Regions from separate parts of the Streptomyces sp. NPDC048275 genome, predicted to be linked through region 2. Evidence: riboswitches for the same ligand, from Rfam matches in the RefSeq annotation. Region 2 holds a riboswitch; the other holds the start of a gene.
The links. A riboswitch is a leader RNA that binds a small molecule or an ion and turns the genes downstream of it on or off. The one in region 2 is predicted to bind cyclic di-AMP.
Positions count from the first base shown of each region.

Region 1: it holds a riboswitch for cyclic di-AMP, as region 2 does, so the genes downstream of both, AB0D57_RS00415 (LysM peptidoglycan-binding domain-containing protein) here and AB0D57_RS40645 (transglycosylase family protein) in region 2, are expected to answer to the same signal.

Region 1 is NZ_JBEZLR010000001.1:87,014-90,958, forward strand. Features, by position in the region: gene AB0D57_RS00410 (HAD family hydrolase) at 1-606, shown strand, start outside; gene AB0D57_RS00415 (LysM peptidoglycan-binding domain-containing protein) at 600-1,289, opposite strand; cyclic di-AMP (ydaO/yuaA leader) riboswitch at 1,294-1,455, opposite strand; gene AB0D57_RS00420 (hypothetical protein) at 1,881-2,048, opposite strand; gene AB0D57_RS00425 (CocE/NonD family hydrolase) at 2,060-3,945, opposite strand, start outside.
Region 2 is NZ_JBEZLR010000115.1:20,980-24,924, forward strand. Features, by position in the region: gene eno (phosphopyruvate hydratase) at 1-1,233, opposite strand, end outside; gene AB0D57_RS40645 (transglycosylase family protein) at 1,556-2,248, opposite strand; cyclic di-AMP (ydaO/yuaA leader) riboswitch at 2,253-2,416, opposite strand; gene AB0D57_RS40650 (transglycosylase family protein) at 2,600-3,571, opposite strand; gene AB0D57_RS40655 (cytochrome P450) at 3,747-3,945, opposite strand, start outside.

The sequences.
Region 1 (3,945 bases), on a different contig from region 2:
GAGCTCGCGGAGACGGCGCTGGGCAAGATCGAGGCGGAGGTCGGGCTGCTCTACGCGGCGGTGGACCAGGACGGCGTGGACGGACTGACGCTCATCGAGCCGGGGTACGTCATGCCGCATCCGACCCTTCCCGCGGTACGGGTGGGGCGCCGTGACGACCTCTGGACGGAGCCGATCAGCAAAGTGCTGCTCCGTCACCCGTCACTGTCCGACGACGAGTTGGCCTCGGCGGCCCGCGGCGCGGTGGGATCCTTGGCCACCGTCACCATGTCGGGTCCCGGCACCGTCGAACTCCAGCCATGCGGCGTGACCAAGGCGACGGGCCTGGCTCTCGCCGCCGAGCACCTGGGGCTGAGCCCCGGCGCGACCATCGCCTTCGGTGACATGCCCAACGACATCCCCATGTTCGACTGGGCCGCCCATGGGGTCGCCATGGCCAACGCCCACCCGGAACTGAAGGCGGTGGCCGACGAGGTGACCCTGTCGAACGAGGAGGATGGGATCGCGGTGGTGCTGGAGCGGTTGTTCCGGAGCGGTTGTTTCCGGGGCGGTGTCTCCAGTGCGGTGGTTCCGCGGCCGGTGGGCCCCGTTGACGTTGTTCAGTAGGGTCCGTTGACGTTGTCGATCGAGCCGTACTTCGCCGCCGCGTAGTTGCAGGCCGCCGTGATGTTCGCGACCGGGTCGTAGGGGTTCATCGATGTGCCGGGCACGTGGTAGGCCTTGAAGGTCGGGTCGATGACCTGGAGGAGGCCCTTGGAGGGGATGCCGGCCTTGGCGTTGGAGTCCCAGTTGTTGATGGCCAAGGGGTTTCCGGAGGACTCGCGCATGACGTTGCGGTAGATACCGTTATAGGTGCCCGGTATGCCGGATTTGGCCATGATGTCCAGCGACTGCTTGATCCAGCCGTCGAGGTTGTTGGTGTAGGTCTTCGCCGAGGCGAGGGCGGCCGTGGTCGCCTTGGGGGAGGCTTTGATGGTCTTTGTGCCCACTGTCAGCGTGAGGCCCGGGCGGAGCGTGGTCGGGTCGGCGCCGATGACCGCACTGTTGGCCTCGTACAGCTTCTTCCAGCCACCGCTCTTGGGGTACTTCGCGGCGATCGTGCCCAGGGTGTCACCCGCGACCACCTTGTACGTGATGAGCTGGACCTGAGGGGTGGGGCCGGCGGAGGCGGCCTGCGCGCCGGTCGCGCCCAGGATCGGGAGAACGAGGGCGGCTCCGCCCGTTGCCGCGGCGATGAAACCGCGGGTGAGGGTGCTGGTCCTGGGGTGGCGGTGCTGACGTGCGGCCATGGTGAAGTCCTCTCCGGCGCCTGCGAGGTGAGCTGTCGGGTTCGGGCGGGAGGTGCCCGGCCGCGTTTGGGTGCGGCTTCACCCCTAGCCGCTCCGGAGTCCGGATCGGCGATGTGCTTGGGTCCCCCGCTCCTGCCGTGCGCGTGTGGGTGGGTGGGTGGGAATCCGGGCGGCGGCAGGATTGGGCGGTCCGTCCGGATCGACGTGAACGTATGCGAGAGCACATGTCGGAAACAAGGCCTGATTTCCCGGTGTAGATCGCTTTCTCCTGGTCGGAGCGAGGGATGAATTGCCCGATTATTCCGGAACGTGACGCTCAACTTGCCGTCCGCAAAGGGGGAATAGCTGAGCGAGGGGAGGGGTTCACGCGCGTCCGGGCGTGACCCATTTCACGCGACCAAGCATGAGTAAAGCGGCAATGGGGGCAACTCGGGCATTACGCTTCGAGTGTCCAGGCGGCAGAGCCGTCGGGCAGGGTCGGCCGCACCTCTCACACCGACAGGTCCATGTCCGTGTCTTCGTCCGGGAGCCGGCCCGCGTCGGGCTTGAAGTAGAGGCCGTAGGCCCAGTATTCGGGGAGTTCGTGGCACATCAGGTCGGGGTACGGGGCGAACTCGCCGCTGAGTAAGCCCTGTTGATTCTCGCCACCGCTTCCGCCCGCGAGACCCCGAAGCGCGTCACCATCTCGTGGGCCAGCTCGCGGAAGTACGCGAGCATCCCCTTGTCGAGGTCCATGAGGAATTCTTCGGTCCGTGCCACGGTCCTCAGGGCTACCCCAAGGCGCCGCCGGGACTCCAGTGGGGCGCCGCGTCGGCGACGGCCGCCGTGCGGGGGAATCTCCTCTCCCATGTCCTATGGAAGACCACCTCGTCGCCGTCCTTGCAGATCAGTTCGTTAGAGGTGATGAAGTCCTCAGCGTCGCAGGTGATTTCGGAGTGCGTCTCGACTGTGGCGTTCCATGCCAGGTCCGGGCGGTGGAGGCGGATCGACCAGTCCGAGCGCGCGCGGGCGCTCAGAGGGTCGACCTCCTGGATCGTGTACATCTCCCGTGCGTCCTCCGTGCATTCGAGGCCGTCCGGGTATACGCGGGTGCCACCGTGGTGGGGGTCGACCTCCAGGCGCCACTCGCCCTTCGCCACGTCGCGTACGACGACACGTTCCGGGCGGGGTTCGTCGAAGGTGGTCGGGGAGGCCACTCCGAGGGGTTCGGACTGCTCGGGTTCCTCGAAGGCGATCGAGGGGTCCGACTCGCGCGCTCGTACGGGAAGTTCGAGGGAACTGCCGTTCGGGTCCAGGGTGAAGCCCGCCTCCGAGCCCGGTTGGGGCCAGATCCACGGCCAGTACGCCGAGGAGACGGAGAGGCGGATGCGGTGCCCCGGCGGGAACGCGTAGCCGATGCCGGTCAGGTCGAAAACCACCTCCTCCGTAGAGCCCGGTTTCCAGGAAACCGCCTGGTCACGGCCATGGCGCGCTGACAGGTTCAGTGCACCCCGGGTCACCAGGGTCGAGGCGCCGTCGGGAGCCACGTCGCAGACCCGGGCGATCACCTGGCCCAGGGGCGAGTGGGATGTCAGACGCAGACGGAGCCTCGGGCGGCCCAGGATCCAGGTCTCCTCCGGGGCCTCGAACTCGAAGCATGCGGATCGCGCGTCCTCCTCCCGCTGATTGGGCGGCAGATCGGCGTCGTTGCCGAAGGGGGAGAAGCGGCCCGCGTCCACGCCGGTGTGCTGGGGGGAACGCACCAGTACCGGTGCTCCCTGGAGTGGGTACGAGATCGGGGTCACGGAAGGGGAGGGCCAGGCGGCGTCGCCCACCCAGCGGCCGGGGAGGGTGGCGTAGGTCGTGGCAGGGGCGTGCGCGTCCATGACGTAGGAGCGCAGGAGTGGTTCTGGCATCACGCTTGGACCGGTGCCCGGGTCGGTGCGCGAGTCGGTGCCCAGGCCGGTGGACGGGCCAGTGCCCGAGCCGGTGGACGGGTCCGGGAGCGAGCCGGGCGGCTTGAGCCAGTGCTCCCACCATCGCAGCGTTTCCTGCAGGAAGCCGATCGCCGGACCCGGCGGGAGACCCCTGTCCGGGTACTCGTGGCACCAGGGGCCGATCAGGCCGCGTACGCGGTCCGGCGGGAGGTTCTCGACCAGCCGCAGCACCGTGTCGCGGTACGGGTCGTGCCAGCCGCCCACCGCGAGGACAGCCGCCCGGATCGCTCCGTAGTCCTCGCGGATGCTGCCGTGGCGCCAGTACGCGTCGCGGGTCTGGTGTGCCAGCCAGGTGTGAACGTACGGGTCCACCGCCTTCAGCCGCTTCACCCACATGTCGCGCCACATCACCCGGCCCACGTGCGCCGGGTCCGGCGGCCGGGCGACGAACGCGAGCATCGTGGCCGCCCACGCGTGCGTGTCGACCGCGAGGACGGAACCTCCCATGTAGTGCACGTCGTTGTCATAGCGATCGTCCGTCGAACAGACCGTGACGATCGCCTTGAGCGACTCGGGCGCGCGGGCCGCGATCTGGAGGGAGTTGGAGCCACCCCAGGAGATGCCGAACATGCCCACACTGCCGCTGCACCAGGGCTGGGCTGCCAGCCAGTCCACCACGTCCACCCCGTCGGCCAGCTCGATCTGAGCGTACTCGTCCGTCGGCATGCCCTCCGAGTTGC
Region 2 (3,945 bases):
GAGGATCTCCTCGATGCGCAGCAGCTGGTTGTACTTGGCGACGCGGTCCGAGCGGGCCGGGGCGCCGGTCTTGATCTGGCCGCAGTTCACCGCGACGGCGAGGTCGGCGATGGTGACGTCCTCGGTCTCGCCGGAGCGGTGGGACATCATGCACTTGAAGCCGTTGCGCTGGGCCATCTCGACGGCGTCCAGCGTCTCGGTCAGCGAGCCGATCTGGTTGACCTTGACGAGCAGGGCGTTCGCGGAGCCCTCCTCGATGCCGCGGGCCAGGCGCTCCGGGTTGGTGACGAAGAGGTCGTCGCCGACGATCTGGACCTTGTCGCCCAGCTTCTCGGTGATGACGTTCCAGCCGGCCCAGTCGTCCTCGTACAGCGGGTCCTCGATGGAGACGAGCGGGTACGCGGAGACGAGCTCCTCGTAGTACTCGGTCATCTCGGCGGCCGAGCGGGACTTGCCCTCGAACTCGTACTTGCCGTCCTTGTAGAACTCGGACGCGGCGACGTCGAGTGCGAGAGCGATCTGCTCGCCGGGGACGTAACCGGCCTGCTTGATGGCCTCGAGGATGAGGTCGAGCGCGGCGCGGTTGGACTCCAGGTTCGGGGCGAAGCCGCCCTCGTCGCCGAGGCCGGTGGACAGGCCCTTGGTCTTCAGCACCTTCTTGAGGGTGTGGTAGACCTCGGCGCCCCAGCGCAGGGCCTCGGAGAAGGACTCCGCGCCGATCGGGGCGATCATGAACTCCTGGATGTCGACGTTCGAGTCGGCGTGCGACCCGCCGTTCAGGATGTTCATCATCGGAACGGGCAGCAGGTGCGCGTTCGGGCCGCCCAGGTAGCGGAAGAGGGGGAGGTCGGACGCCTCGGAGGCGGCGTGCGCGACGGCGAGCGAGACGCCGAGGATGGCGTTGGCGCCGAGGGAGCCCTTGTTGTCGGTGGCGTCCAGGTCGAACATCGCCTGGTCGATCAGGCGCTGCTCGGTGGCGTCGTAGCCGACGAGCTCCGGGCCGATCTGCTCGATGACGGCGAGGACGGCCTTCTCGACACCCTTGCCCTGGTAACGGTTGGGGTCACCGTCACGGAGCTCGATGGCCTCGAAGGCGCCGGTGGAGGCGCCGGACGGAACGGCGGCACGACCCGTGCTGCCGTCGTCGAGGCCAACCTCGACCTCGACCGTGGGGTTGCCTCGGGAGTCCAGGATTTCCCGGGCTACGACGACGTCGATGGACGGCACGAGCATCTCCTTCTGGGATGTGACGCGGGTACGCGGGGCCGCGAGGCCCGCACGGCGCGGAGCCGCGTTCGGCTACGCGAGATGAGCCTAACCGGCTCGGAGGGATCGGCCAGCCGGTCGACCACCTCTTGGGCAGAACTGAGGGTAAACATTGTTCCCCCAGGGAACAAAAAGCCCCGCCCCGGCGCGTACGGGGGAACACGCGCCAGAGCGGGGAGCCCGTGGGGACGGGGGTGACCCTCACCGGGGTCTCCAGTGTGGAGACCCCTCTTATGAGGGGGCTGTCATTCAGCTGAGGGCAGCCGAGGTCACCCCAGGCCGGCCGAGGTCAGCCGAGGTGAAGCTGCTGACCCGGGTAGATGAAGTCCGCGTCGTCGACGATGTCCTTGTTCAGCTTGAACAGCTGCTGCCAGCCACCCTTGACGTTCTTCTTCTCGGCGATCGTGCTGAGGGAGTCACCCGCGACGACCTTGTACTCGCCGTCACCCTTCGCGACCTTCTCGCCGGTCGGGGTGGAGACGGTCTTCTCGGCGGCCGGGCGCTCCGCCGAACGGGAGGCGGGCTGCTCCGTCGTACGGGTGGTGCTCGCGCTCTGCGTGTCGGCCGAGGGCGAGCTGCTGCTCGCACCGCCGCCGTTCGGGGTGCTGGACAGGCCCGTGCCACAGGTCGGCCAGGCGCCCTTGCCCTGCCCGGCGAGGACCTTCTCGCCGATGGCGATCTGCTGGGACTTGGAGGCCTGGTCGGCGGTGGAGGCGTAGGCGGTGCCGCCGTACGCGGCCCAGGTGGAGGCCGAGAACTGCAGGCCGCCGTAGTAGCCGTTGCCGGTGTTGATGGACCAGTTACCGCCGGCCTCGCACTGGGCGACGGCGTCCCACTCGGAGTCGGTGGCGGCGGAGGCGCTGCCGGCCGCCATCAGCGGGGCGGCGATGGCCACACCGGTCACGCCGGCGAGCGTGGCGATGCGGGTAGTCCGATCGAAAGCGGTCGGGCGGCGGTGCTTGCCCTTGCTGGAAAGCAGCATGGAGTGATCCCCTCACCGACGCCTGCGAGGTGAGCTGTCGGGTTCGGGCGGGTGAGTGCCCGGCCGCGCGCTCTCGGCGCACGTCTTCACCCCAAGCCACTCCCGGTCAACTACCGGGCGTGGCACTTACCTTGGGTCCCCCGCTCCTGCCTACGGCGCTTGACGCGTCGACTGTTCCCGTACGGCCGCTGGCAGGATTCGGCGTTGCGATCGTCGGGGCCCGCTGTGGCGAGCGGTGATGACCGTAGACATGCGATCGGCGGAATTTCAAAGACGATCAGGGCTTCTGAGACTCATGTCTCACTCTGATCAAACCGGACATTCCGCAGCGAACCATGACGTGAACTCCCGCTACTTTTCGCCCGATTCAGCACCAACTGCAAGGCTCTGACCGGGGAGGATGAGGTCCGGATCGGCGCCGACCGTCCCCTCGTTCACGGCGTACAGCTCCGACCATCCGCCTTCGAGGTCAAGGGAGTCGGCGATGTTCCAGAGACTGTCCCCGACACGGACGACGTACGAGCCGTCGACGACGTCTCGGGACGCGCCGGAGTCGCGGGAGGCGTGTCGGCCGGAGGGGTCGCCGGTACGGCCGTCCGCCGAACTGCCGGTCGCGATACCGCTCGTGTCCTCGTCGGCACTGCCGCCGCGATGGCGCCCGGCGCTCGTCGTCGCACCCTCGGACGCACTCGACGAGTCGTCGCTCTGACCCGACTTGCCCGACTTATCACTCTTCGCCGTGGCTGTGGACGAGCTGTCGGAATCCTGAGAGTCGGAGTCACTCTTGCCGCCGGACGACGTGGCGGCCTTCGTCGTGTTCTTGGTCGCACCCGAGGACGAGTCGGACGACGGCGAGTCGGATGAGTCCGACGAATCGGAAGAACCGGATGAATTCGACGAGCCGGACGAGCCATCCGCCACACCCGTGTCGACCTCGAACTCGGCCGAGTTCGCACTGAGCCCGGAGAGCGGTCCGCAGGTGGGCCAGGCGACGAGGCCCTTGTCGTCAAGAAGCCGTTCGGCGAGGGCTATCTGCTGCGAGCGACTGGCCTGGTCAGCGCTGGGCGCGTAGCTGAGGCCGCCGTACTTCTCCCAGTTCTCCTGGGTCACTTGCAGGCCGCCGTAGTACCCGTTGCCGTTGTCGGCACTCCACTCGCCGCCGCTCTCGCACTCCGCGACCCGGTCCCACGTGGTGCCGTCGGCCGCACTCGCACCGGTGGCACCGAGCAACGGGATGGCGATGGCCGATCCGGTCACTCCTGCCGCGACGATGAGGGCCGGAGCCTGACGGGGGCGACGATGGCGGCCGTTCCCGGAGAGCATGCGGAAGCCTTTCGCGTGACAGCAGATGACTGCGCGACGTATGAGTCGCGTTGACGACTGAACGTATCCGCACCCGAACACTTGTCACAAGTCGATGCAGCGCAGATCACGTGAAGATCACAGAGTTGAGCGACCGTCACCTTTTCGTGACCGGGTGATCATGATCCAGACATGACTACGGACCCGGTGTGAACTCCACCGGAAGAGTGCGCAATCCCCGCATAATGAGGCCACCGCGCCAGCGCAAATCGGCCGAATCTCCCGCGAGTTGGAGGTCGGGGAGGCGGGTGAGGAGAGTGGAGAGCGCGGTCTGCCCCTCCAGCCGGGCGAGGGGAGCGCCGAGGCAGTAGTGGATGCCGTGGCCGTAGCCGAGG